2 regions of the Paenibacillus sp. Marseille-Q7038 genome follow, and region 1 is predicted to be linked to the other one. Evidence: riboswitches for the same ligand, from Rfam matches in the RefSeq annotation. Region 1 holds a riboswitch; the other holds the start of a gene.
What was found. A riboswitch is a leader RNA that binds a small molecule or an ion and turns the genes downstream of it on or off. The one in region 1 is predicted to bind cyclic di-GMP.
Positions count from the first base shown of each region.

Region 2: it holds a riboswitch for cyclic di-GMP, as region 1 does, so the genes downstream of both, ACWPWY_RS19620 (NPCBM/NEW2 domain-containing protein) here and ACWPWY_RS04000 (hypothetical protein) in region 1, are expected to answer to the same signal.

Region 1 is NZ_CBCOOM010000001.1:817,109-822,421, reverse strand. It holds gene yicI (alpha-xylosidase) at 1-824, opposite strand, end outside; gene ACWPWY_RS04005 (AraC family transcriptional regulator) at 1,025-1,936, shown strand; gene ACWPWY_RS04000 (hypothetical protein) at 2,001-2,933, opposite strand; cyclic di-GMP riboswitch class I at 2,962-3,054, opposite strand; gene ade (adenine deaminase) at 3,321-5,138, opposite strand.
Region 2 is NZ_CBCOOM010000002.1:518,114-523,426, reverse strand. It holds gene ACWPWY_RS19620 (NPCBM/NEW2 domain-containing protein) at 1-2,505, opposite strand, end outside; cyclic di-GMP riboswitch class I at 2,661-2,746, opposite strand; gene ACWPWY_RS19615 (DEAD/DEAH box helicase) at 3,026-4,471, shown strand; gene ACWPWY_RS19610 (ATP-binding protein) at 4,535-5,313, opposite strand, start outside.

The DNA of each region.
Region 1 (5,313 bases):
AAGGAAGTCGTCAGCCACAGACCAAATGTCCAAGCCGGCGGCAGCGCTGGTTTACCTGTTAATGTTGTGTAGTTATTTAGCACGTCTTTTGGATTATCGCCGCCAATGATGAAGTACTCCAGTGTTTCGCCTTCGACACTGAATTGTACTTTGGACACATTTTCGGAAGCAACCTCGTAAGAGACACGCTCAGGATGGTTTACAAATACACCATATCCTTTATTAGATAGGTAAAAAGGAATATTTTTATACGCTTGTTCACTGCTTGTACCGCCGTCTTCGTTCCAAATATCTACCACTTGACCATTTTTCACAAATGGAGTGAAACGTTCGCCAAGTCCATATATATACTCGCCTACACCCAGATCAAGTTGTTCACGGAAATATGCTTCTTTACTCGGACCTGTGATGTACCCAGCTGCTCTGCTTCCGCTTCCAGTGATGCGCTTACCATCGTACAGAAACTGAACATCCCATCCGTTCGTTTTATCCACATGAACACTTAATTTACCGCTTTGAAGTACTGCACCTTGCTCATCTTTATGAATAGATACGTCTGTATCTTGATTAAAAATTTCAAAAGCAGGACCATGATCTACTTTTCCTTTATGATGGTTCAAAGTAACTTTAATTACGTTCGGCATCGGTGAACTATATGTCGCTTTAAGCAGCGTACCATTTAATGTATCCCCTTTTACCAAAATACGTTTTGTAGCTGCATGTACCGTAATTGAATCTCCCTTTTGAACAATGTCGCGAATATCAGTGGGGTTCTGAATTTGATACCCTTCGCGTACGAGCCAGAATCCGTCTGTAAATTTCATTGTTTCTTACCCCCTTCAGTTATACTATAATGATATTGATATAATCAGTCTTTTTCTTACGATATTTTGATGAATAGTATCACTATTATGATATTTATAGCGATTCTTCGATATTTATTTGTCTACTCTGACCTATTAATGGAAGCGATTGCAAATATAAAGGATGTAATAGGTGAAAAAGAGAGGTGTGAAAAGTCACTATGAACAAAGAATTGCTTCGTGAAAATCGTGTCCATGGACATTCGTTATTTCCTGTCAGTGTCTATCCAAAAGTTGACCAGCTGAATGGGGACAGCATCCTTGATTGCCACTGGCATGATGAAATGGAAATTATATTAATGGAACAAGGCACTGCTGTATTTCATGTAGACATGAATATCTATGAGGTTACCGCAGGGGACGCTATCTTTGTGGGGAGTGGAGAAATTCATGCTGGGTATTTGTTAGGTGACGAACGTTGTGTCTTTTCCGCCATTGTATTTAATTCAAGATGGTTATCCGGGCCTTCATATGATGCACTACAAGAGAGTTTATTTGATCCTTTATTGACAAAGAGACTCCTTCCTCCGCGTCACATTAAGAAAAGCACAGCGTGGGGATCTTCGACTCTTCAATACATCCACCGGATTTTGCATGATCACGAGGTAAAGAACCGAACGCTCGAAATTTCTACAAAAGCTCACTTATATCTGATCTTTGCTGACATGTTTGGACAAATGCAACTAGACGATAAAGCTACGGGGGTTACAGGCAGTCCAGATAAAATTGATCGAATTAAAGTCGCTTTAGGTTATGTACACGATCACTACAGTGAAAACATTAAACTGAAAGATTTAGCCTCTCACCTGAATATGAGCGAAGGACATTTCTGTCGTTTTTTTAAACAGATGGTACAGAAAAGCCCCATTGACTACATTAATCACTATCGAATTCAGAAAGCCTGTAAGTTACTTGAAAATACAAACTATAAAGTAGTTGATATTGCTCTCGAAGTTGGATTCGACAATCTCAGTTATTTCATTACTCTTTTCAAAAAACAAAAACAATTGACTCCTTCCCAGTATCGAAAACTCTTCTATGAACAAATCGCAATCGAAGCCATTACGATATAATGAGATCACATATGAAAAAGGTGCCCAGAGTATCCAGTTGGGATCTCTTAGCACCTTTATTTTATTAACGTCTCACTAGCTTCAACCAGCTGCCATATTCATGAATGGATATTCCGGTATAAGAATTATGGATGTTTGCTTTTTGTTCAAGTAGTTCAAGCTGTTCCGCCATATACTCGGGACCTTCTTCATAAAAAGTAATGAAATCTCCTTCATTGCTTTTATTGGTTTCTACTGCTATGGATACTTTTTTTCCAAGGGCAGAAGCTTCAGCCAGTTCACTCGAAGCTGCATCATAGATCGCACTTGCTTTATCACGATAAGCCATAATGGAAACCGAATCATACTGTCGGATCATCCAGCTGCTTATTTTCATATCTTTATCAGGAACTGTATAGTTATCAAGCCAAAAAGGAATATCTGCTCCGATCTCCATATTGAGACGCTCAGCTTCACTAGTCAAATAGTTTACATTGGATTGCCACTGCTTTACTACTTCGTCACGGTTCTCTTTCCATTCAGGAAGAACATGAGGTTCAATGTCGACATGAATTCCGGAGAATTTCTCCGTCTCACTAGCTTCATTCTGGTAGTTCTCAATCCAATCAATAAAATCAACTAAACCTTGTCTGGATTTGGTAAGTCCCCATGAAGGTCGTCCATCTAAAATTTCCACTCTAATTCCTTCAAGCGATGCATTATGTATAAAAGAATGATAATCAGGGATTGGCACATCACGATTAATTTGTAAATATATAACGTTCAAGTTATTCTCCTTAGCAAAGGATAGAACAGAATCAGGTGCTGTTTTAATCTGCGTTGTATCCCACAGCCAAGTGGCGGTTTGACTTGCCGGAACCGTTATCGATTCGATAACTTTGTTAGCTTTGATCGCTCCAATAGCTTCAACTTCTTCAATTGTTCCTGCCCACGGAACGAACGCGATAACGGTTGCCATGATGATGGCGCTTAATTTCCTGCTGTTTTTTCTCCACATATGTCTGCACACTCCTTCGATTTTTCACGTCGGCAACCGGCTATCATCGTAAGTCCTAAGACTCACTTTAGATCCTATGGCTTTGCGTCTTTACCTTTCGGTAAATTTGCCCTCAGTGTATACACGACTATCCAATAGTCACTGCCTTTTTCTCTTTACTCATTACATTGAACTAGTCTTAACCAATACAGAAATACGAAAGTCTCATTTTATGTGTTATAAGGAAGGTCAAAAGCCTTATATTATATATTTCGTAATAAATACGCAATCTGATTATAGGCCTTTAGACTCATTTAGGTATATTACACTATTATTTCATAAATTAAAACAAAAAATAGGTGAGCAGACACATGTCTGCTCACCTATTCAGGAAGTTAACTACTTATATTATTCAAACAAGGAAACAATCTTAATTCCATCCGCGGAGATCTGCACAAGCCCTTTGTCAGATAAGCGAAGTTCAGGAATAACTACTAACGCGAGTAAAGATAGAGTCATAAATGCATTGTTAAGATTACATCCCGCACTTTGTAAAGCTGTACTGATTCCTGCTGATTGCGATGCTACCACTTCAAATGGTTCGGTAGACATTAGACCTGCAATTTGCAGTGGAAATTCGGTCGTCCCTTCTTCTGTTATAACTACAACTCCGCCCTGCATCGTCGCTACTCGATTAGCTGCTTCAGCCATTAGCTCATCATTTGTGCCAATGACCATCAAATTGTGGCTGTCATGAGCTACCGTCATTGCGATGGCTGCCGGGCCATGGAATCCAACTCCTGAAACAAGTGCAACGGATTTGTCACCCGTCATATGATGTCTTTCGATGACGGCAATTTTACAAACATCCTTTGCGGTACTCAGTTTCACTAACCCCGACTCAACTTCTACGTATTCCCATATTTCTTTTGTTTCCACGTGGTTCTCAGTGACTTGAATTATTCTTGCTTTGATTTCTCCCTCAGTGACCGGAGCCATAATACGAAAATCTTCTGTTCGTACCGGTTCTGCAAGATGAACTGTACCTAGCGCGTCCTCAGGATATATATAAGCTTCCCATTCTGCAACCATTTTTCCCGAACGTGCCACCACTTGCCCAGCGGCAATCGTCGTATCTACGTCTACATCCGCGAGACGTCCCTTTAACAGAATGATATCTGCAATAGATCCAGGGATAATCGAACCTACATCCCGTTGAACTCCAAACCGTTCGGCTGTATTAATGGTAGCCATCTGGAAAGCCGTGATCGGCTTTAGACCCTGAGAAATGGCATGTCTAACAACAAAATTCATATGCCCTTCCTCGAGTAAGGACTCTGAACTTCGATCATCTGTAACGAGCATCATACGCCGTGTATCAAGACCAAGTTCTGTTGCCGCTTTGACTGTTTCAGCAACATCATGCCATGCAGATCCTTGTCGTAGTTTGGCATACATCCCAAGCCGAATCCGCTCTAGTACGTCTTCCTTAGTTACACATTCATGATCTCCGGTAACGCCTGCAGCAGCGTAAACTGGAAGTCTCCAATCATCAGAGGCCCAAGTGAAATGCCCATCTACTGCCTTTCCGGCCCTGAGTGTTGCTTCAATTTCGCCAATCATTTTATCTTCACCATAGACTACACCCGGAAAGTTCATTACTTCACCAAGTCCAATCATATCGTCTCCCCATGATAGAGCTTCTGCTACTTCCTCTGGACCAATCCAGGCACCTGTCGTTTCAAGCTCAGGACTTGTAGAAGGTACACAGGAAGGAGCCTGCATATAGGCTGCCATCGGAGTTGTTCTTGCTTCCTCCAGCATGTACTTTAGCCCTTTTAAACCTAATACATTGGAGATTTCATGCGCATCAAAGAATCCCCCTGTTGTTCCGAGTGGTAGAACCGCTCTCGCAAACTCGGATACTTTAAGCTGCGTACTTTCAATGTGGCAGTGACCATCAAGCAACCCTGGCGCAATATACATTCCTGTTGCATCTATAATTTCAGTATCTGGCCCAATCGTATGTGAGACATCTTTACCAACATAAGCAATTCTTGCTCCTTGTACTGCTACCGACATCTGTTCAATGATTTCACCAGAAATCACATTAACGAGAGATCCACCTTGAATAACTAGGGTAGCTTTCAAATCGCCTCTGGCAGTTGCTACTAAATCCTTTACACACTCCGCTAATACAGGTCTCTCAAAACGTTTTGTACTCAAGTATGTTCTCCCCCATTCATTAACACCCAAAAAATATATTGTTACCGATTATAGTGCTCTACGTCTCACATGTAAATAAAATTAACTTAAAAGTTCACTATTTCGTTCAATTCGCTGGATATGATTTTATATAAGTGCCAATATATAACATTATATGAATAACATCTCTTTCATC
Region 2 (5,313 bases), on a different contig from region 1:
AACGACTTCACTTGTTATCTCTTTTCCTTGATAGTTTGCTGCTATTACATAATCCATAGGATCAAAAGTTTGGTTTAATTTCAAGGTTACTTGATCTTCTACCGAGAGTGAAGGTTTGAACGCTTTTACCTCAACCGGGTTTAATGGGTTCAATTTTTTATCATATACAATAATCTGATAGGTATGGTTGACGCTTGTATCTACACTTGAATCAACAAATTGACTTGTGCTTGTGAAACCAACCAGGATATCATCTCTATAAATTTCATAACCTAAAATATCATTCTGATATCTCTCATCTATGCGCATGTGTAATGTATTCGTCTTTGCTGTAGCATTACCAGCAATATTGACCTCTACTGACCCGGATACCTCTTTATCTTCAATTCCTATACCTTCATAATAAAGAACGGAATTATTTAAGTACCAAAGTTTCTTAGGTTCTGGATATTTCGCTGTTTTTTCTCTAGTCTCATCTGTTACCGTGAAGCCATGTCTAGCAAAATAACTGCTTAAGTCATAGCCCAGGAGTTCAGAAGAAAATTCTACATAATACTGTTGTTTCGAAATATCTCCGTTTATAAGAGAAACCTTCCGTTCCCGGTACATCTTGGACAGTTGGGTCCAGTATCCTGGATGAGCAAGCTCCAATTGCCAGTAAGCGCCGAGCTGTGCAGCAAGTCCTTGTTCATTCATCACAACTTTATTTTCTTCAATAACATATTTGTAAATGGTTTCAAACGGAATGCGATTATCAATTGCATTGCTGTTGTTCATATTGTGAGCTTCAACTGACATCAACATGGATACCATATTGTTCGTAACTTCCCCGTACTCCCGTTCTCCAATCGCAAGACGGTGTCCGATTTCATGGTTAAGTCCCCATCCTGGAGCAACCTTACTAAAATCAGCCAGCATCGTTGCAACGGTACCATTTTGAATTCCCGTATGATCCCCTGCTGCGTACATCGCACCATACGGCTGCATCAGACGGATATTTTCACGCATCCGTATTGGATCGTTCGTCTCACTGCTTCCATCTAGCCCGTAATGTTTGAAAATCTGTTTCATCCATACGTCATAGCCAGTAACTGTATCCATTGGATTTTTGCCTTTAGTAATAAACTGGTTATAAGCCTCAGAAGCTGTCCCTGTAAAAATCACATGGTCGCTGACCATTTCCACAACATCGACTACTTCGCGTTCAGCCACATTAGAATGAGCTGCTACATCCTCATCTATTTTCTTTTTATATGCGATCAACTCTTCTTTAAACTGTTCCGGTTTTGTATCCAAAGTCATCATCGGAATCTTTTTTACACCTTCGAAACGAAGTACCGGAGCTTCTCCCTGCTCTTCAGGTGTATATGGGTTTTGAAGATAAATAGTACCGCCTTTAACAACTCCATGATTATAGCTATCTTGTGAAATGGTTGGCACCGTAATTACGTTCTTTCCAGGTTTAAGCGATATGCTGCTCGACCATCTATTCCATGAACCTTCTTGTTGTGTAAAGGTTAGAGAAGGAACTTTACCGCTTGGCGCGTCTACATAAACAGTAATTGTACTGCCTGGCTTAGCAACAAAACCTGTAGGCTGATTGTTCGTTCCGAAATTCATACGCAGGTTTTGCTGTGCATGCTTTCTCATATCTCCGCGCTGTTCGGCTTTTATCAATGTCCCTTGCAAATCCACTTCACCGCTAACCAGCTTTTTAGCCAGGTCCAGCTGATCTTTATAAGTAGCATACAACGGATGCCCTTTTGCTTCTTGTTCCAGCGCAATCAGTTTGTCTATTTGGTTATACTCTGGTATAACCCCACTCATCGTTCCATCGGTGAAAATATTATGCATGATATCTCTGACCTGATCTTCTTTGTAAAAAGAAAATTCAGCCGCACTTGCCCAATTTTGATTTGCTTTTTTGAATACAAATTTGATTCTCTTAAACGAAGTTGGGGCCAATTTAATTTCTACAACATTTCCTGTCGAACCTATGTATTCCCCTGTAGTTACTAATGTGAAATTGCTGCCTTCGTTTGTAGTCGATCCATAAATCTCAAACTCTTGTGCAAATCCTTTACCTTTCGCGCTATCCTGTCTAGCTGCATACACGATCCGATTTAACGTAGTCATTTCATCTAGCTGAAATACAACCTCATTCGTAAACGTTGTACTGTTCGGCTTTCCGGTTTCCCATTGAGTACTCATATCTCCATCAATGGCTTTATTAATTTGAGAACCAGGGTAGTTACCGCCATTACTTGTGATCGATGTAATATTTGCATTATCCATTTTATAAACACTGTTGTACGTAGGTAAGACCTCTTGTCCATATAAATCAAAAGGAATTACGGCTGCTTTGCTTACCAAACCAACCTCATTTTGTGCTACAATTTTTGCTAGTTTGGAATTTTTCATTTCACTTGCCATAACATAACTGGTTTCACTTAACACACTGAGAAGCATTGCCGCTGATGTAGCGATTACTATTATTTTCTTCATACTCTTCCTCCTGATGTGATATATGTACTTCTCCAACCCACAAAATTCGCACAAAAAAAGCTACCCTTAAAGAGCAACTTGTACGCATCCAAAAAAGTATAAGAAATTAATTCTGTATTCATATACAATCTTATATCAAAAAGCGAAATACACTCTTTGGCAGCTGGCTGACAGTAGTTTCCTAACCGTAGTCCCTATGGCTTTGCGTCCCCATGTTTCCATAGGTTTGCTGTTCTCTTTTATTATCGGAACGGATCGTATGATTTACATATAGGTAATTAACATTAAATTTGATTGAAAATAGGCAAGTAATTTCTTTTTCGTCCCCGTATCTTTAATTCGTAAGGACTACACCTATCAAAAGTTTATATGACTCTAGATCTGTTTCTTGTATAGGAGGAAATGTGGCGATGAATTAGAGAGAAATCAAACAATAGAGTATACTATATAAATACACGTTAGATTAGAAACGAAATTCTAGATGTATGCGAAATGAAATATAGTGCAGAAGAGGTTGAGAATGAGTCAGAAGCAATTTACAGATTACCCTTTAAGTGAAGAGATTATAAGAGCACTTCATAGCTTAGGTTATGAAACGCCAACAGAGGTTCAATCGGAAGTAATTCCTGTCGTACTTCAAAATAAAGATTTGGTAGCCAAATCACAAACAGGCAGCGGTAAAACCGCATCATACGGCATTCCCCTTTGCGAGCAAGTAGAATGGAACGAAAATAAGCCGCAGGCTCTCATTCTGACACCAACTCGCGAACTTGCCCTACAGGTAACGGAAGATATCACGAATATTGGTCGCTTCAAACGGATCAAAGCTACCCCGCTTTATGGGAAACATCCGTTTCATATGCAAAAGGCCGAATTAAAGCAACGTACTCACATGGTGGTAGGTACGCCTGGACGCGTACTCGATCATATTGAACGAGGTACACTTGCGCTAGACCGAATTGCTTATCTCGTCATTGATGAAGCCGATGAAATGCTGAACATGGGCTTTATTGAACAAGTTCAGTCCATCATTCAGGCATTGCCGAAGGATCGAGTTACGATGTTATTCTCTGCTACTTTCCCAGAAGATGTAGCCAAGTTATCTCGTAAGTATATGAACAGTCCTACCGAAATTGAAATTAAAGCAACTGGGATTACTACATCAACGATCGAACATACCCTTATTCAGGTACAAGAGGGAGACAAACTTGCTCTTCTAGAAAATGTACTTGTAGTTGAGAATCCGGACAGCTGTATTATTTTCTGCCGTACTCAGGAGCATGTCGATTCCTTGTTCAGAGAACTTGCAGAGCTCGAATATCCATGCGACCGGATTCACGGCGGTATGGAACAAGAAGAACGTTTTGAAGTTATGAATGCTTTCAGAAGAGGTCAATTCCGTTACCTGATTGCTACTGATGTAGCAGCTAGAGGGATTGATATCACGAATATCACGCATGTTATTAACTACGACATCCCCCTGGAAAAAGAAAGTTATGTGCATCGTACAGGACGTACGGGGCGTGCAGGCAAGACAGGAAAAGCGATTACCTTCGTTACTCCTAGAGACGGAAGACGATTAGCGGATATTGAAGCCTATATTGGGTTTGAGATTCCTAAGATCAAAGCTCCTTCCGAAGAAGCCGTTGACCTTCGCAGAGAAGAATTCGAACAGAAATTACGTGTTCGTACAGAACTTAAGAAGAATAAACGTGAGCTGTTAAATGATCAGATCATGAAGCTCAACTTCAATGGCGGCAAGAAGAAAAAGTTCAGAGCTGTAGACTTTGTAGGAACCATTGCGAAACTCGATGGAATCACTGCAGACGATATTGGTATTATTACCATTCACGATCATGTAACCGATGTGGAAATTCTGAATGGCAAAGGACCGCTGGTGCTTGAGATGATGAAGGATACAACCATAAAAGGCAAGCAGTTGAAAGTCCGTAAAGGAAATAAATAGAGCCTTAGCCATATAAAAAAGACGAGAGAAACGCGTCGCTGTATGCGTTCCTTTCGTCTTTTTCTATTTCTTATCCATATCAAATGTTTCAGATGTTGATGCGGGTATCGTTAATAGAAATGTAGTTCCCTTCCCCTTTTCACTATATACCTCGATGTTACCCTTCACTTTATTGAGTGTACTGTAAACCATCAGCATACCCAGGCCAGTTCCTTCTTCTTTCGTAGAATAATATGGCTTATACAGGCCCGTAATTTCTTCTTGGGTCATTCCAATCCCTGTGTCCTCAATTCGGACCATAATATTCTGCTTCTTTTCCGATATGTCGATGGAAAGTGTTCCACCGCCCTTTTCTGTCATGGATTCAATCCCATTTTTATATAGATTAATAAGGCACTGAGTGATCTGATTTCGATCATAATAGGCCTTTAATGTGTTATTAAATGTAAGCTTTACATCCACCTTATGTAACAAGGCATACGGCATAATAATTTCGTGAGTGTAATCTACCTCTTCTTTCATATTGGAATAAACCATATTTTCCGATTGAGGTTTAGCAAAAGAAAGATGGTCACTTACAATTTTCTCTGCCCGTTTCAGTTCCAGCAAAGATAGATTAACATATCTTTTTTCTTGGTCTGTCATCGTTTTAGATCTCGCTAATAATTGCAAGAACCCACTGGTTACCGTAAGCGGATTTCTTATCTCATGAGACACGCTAGCCGCCAGCTCACTGGCGACATTTAATTTTTCCGAGTAAAGGATTCGGTCGCGCCCCTTAATGTTCATTATTATTTTCTCGATAAGAATCATAAGGATTAGCATCACCACAATATGTGTCC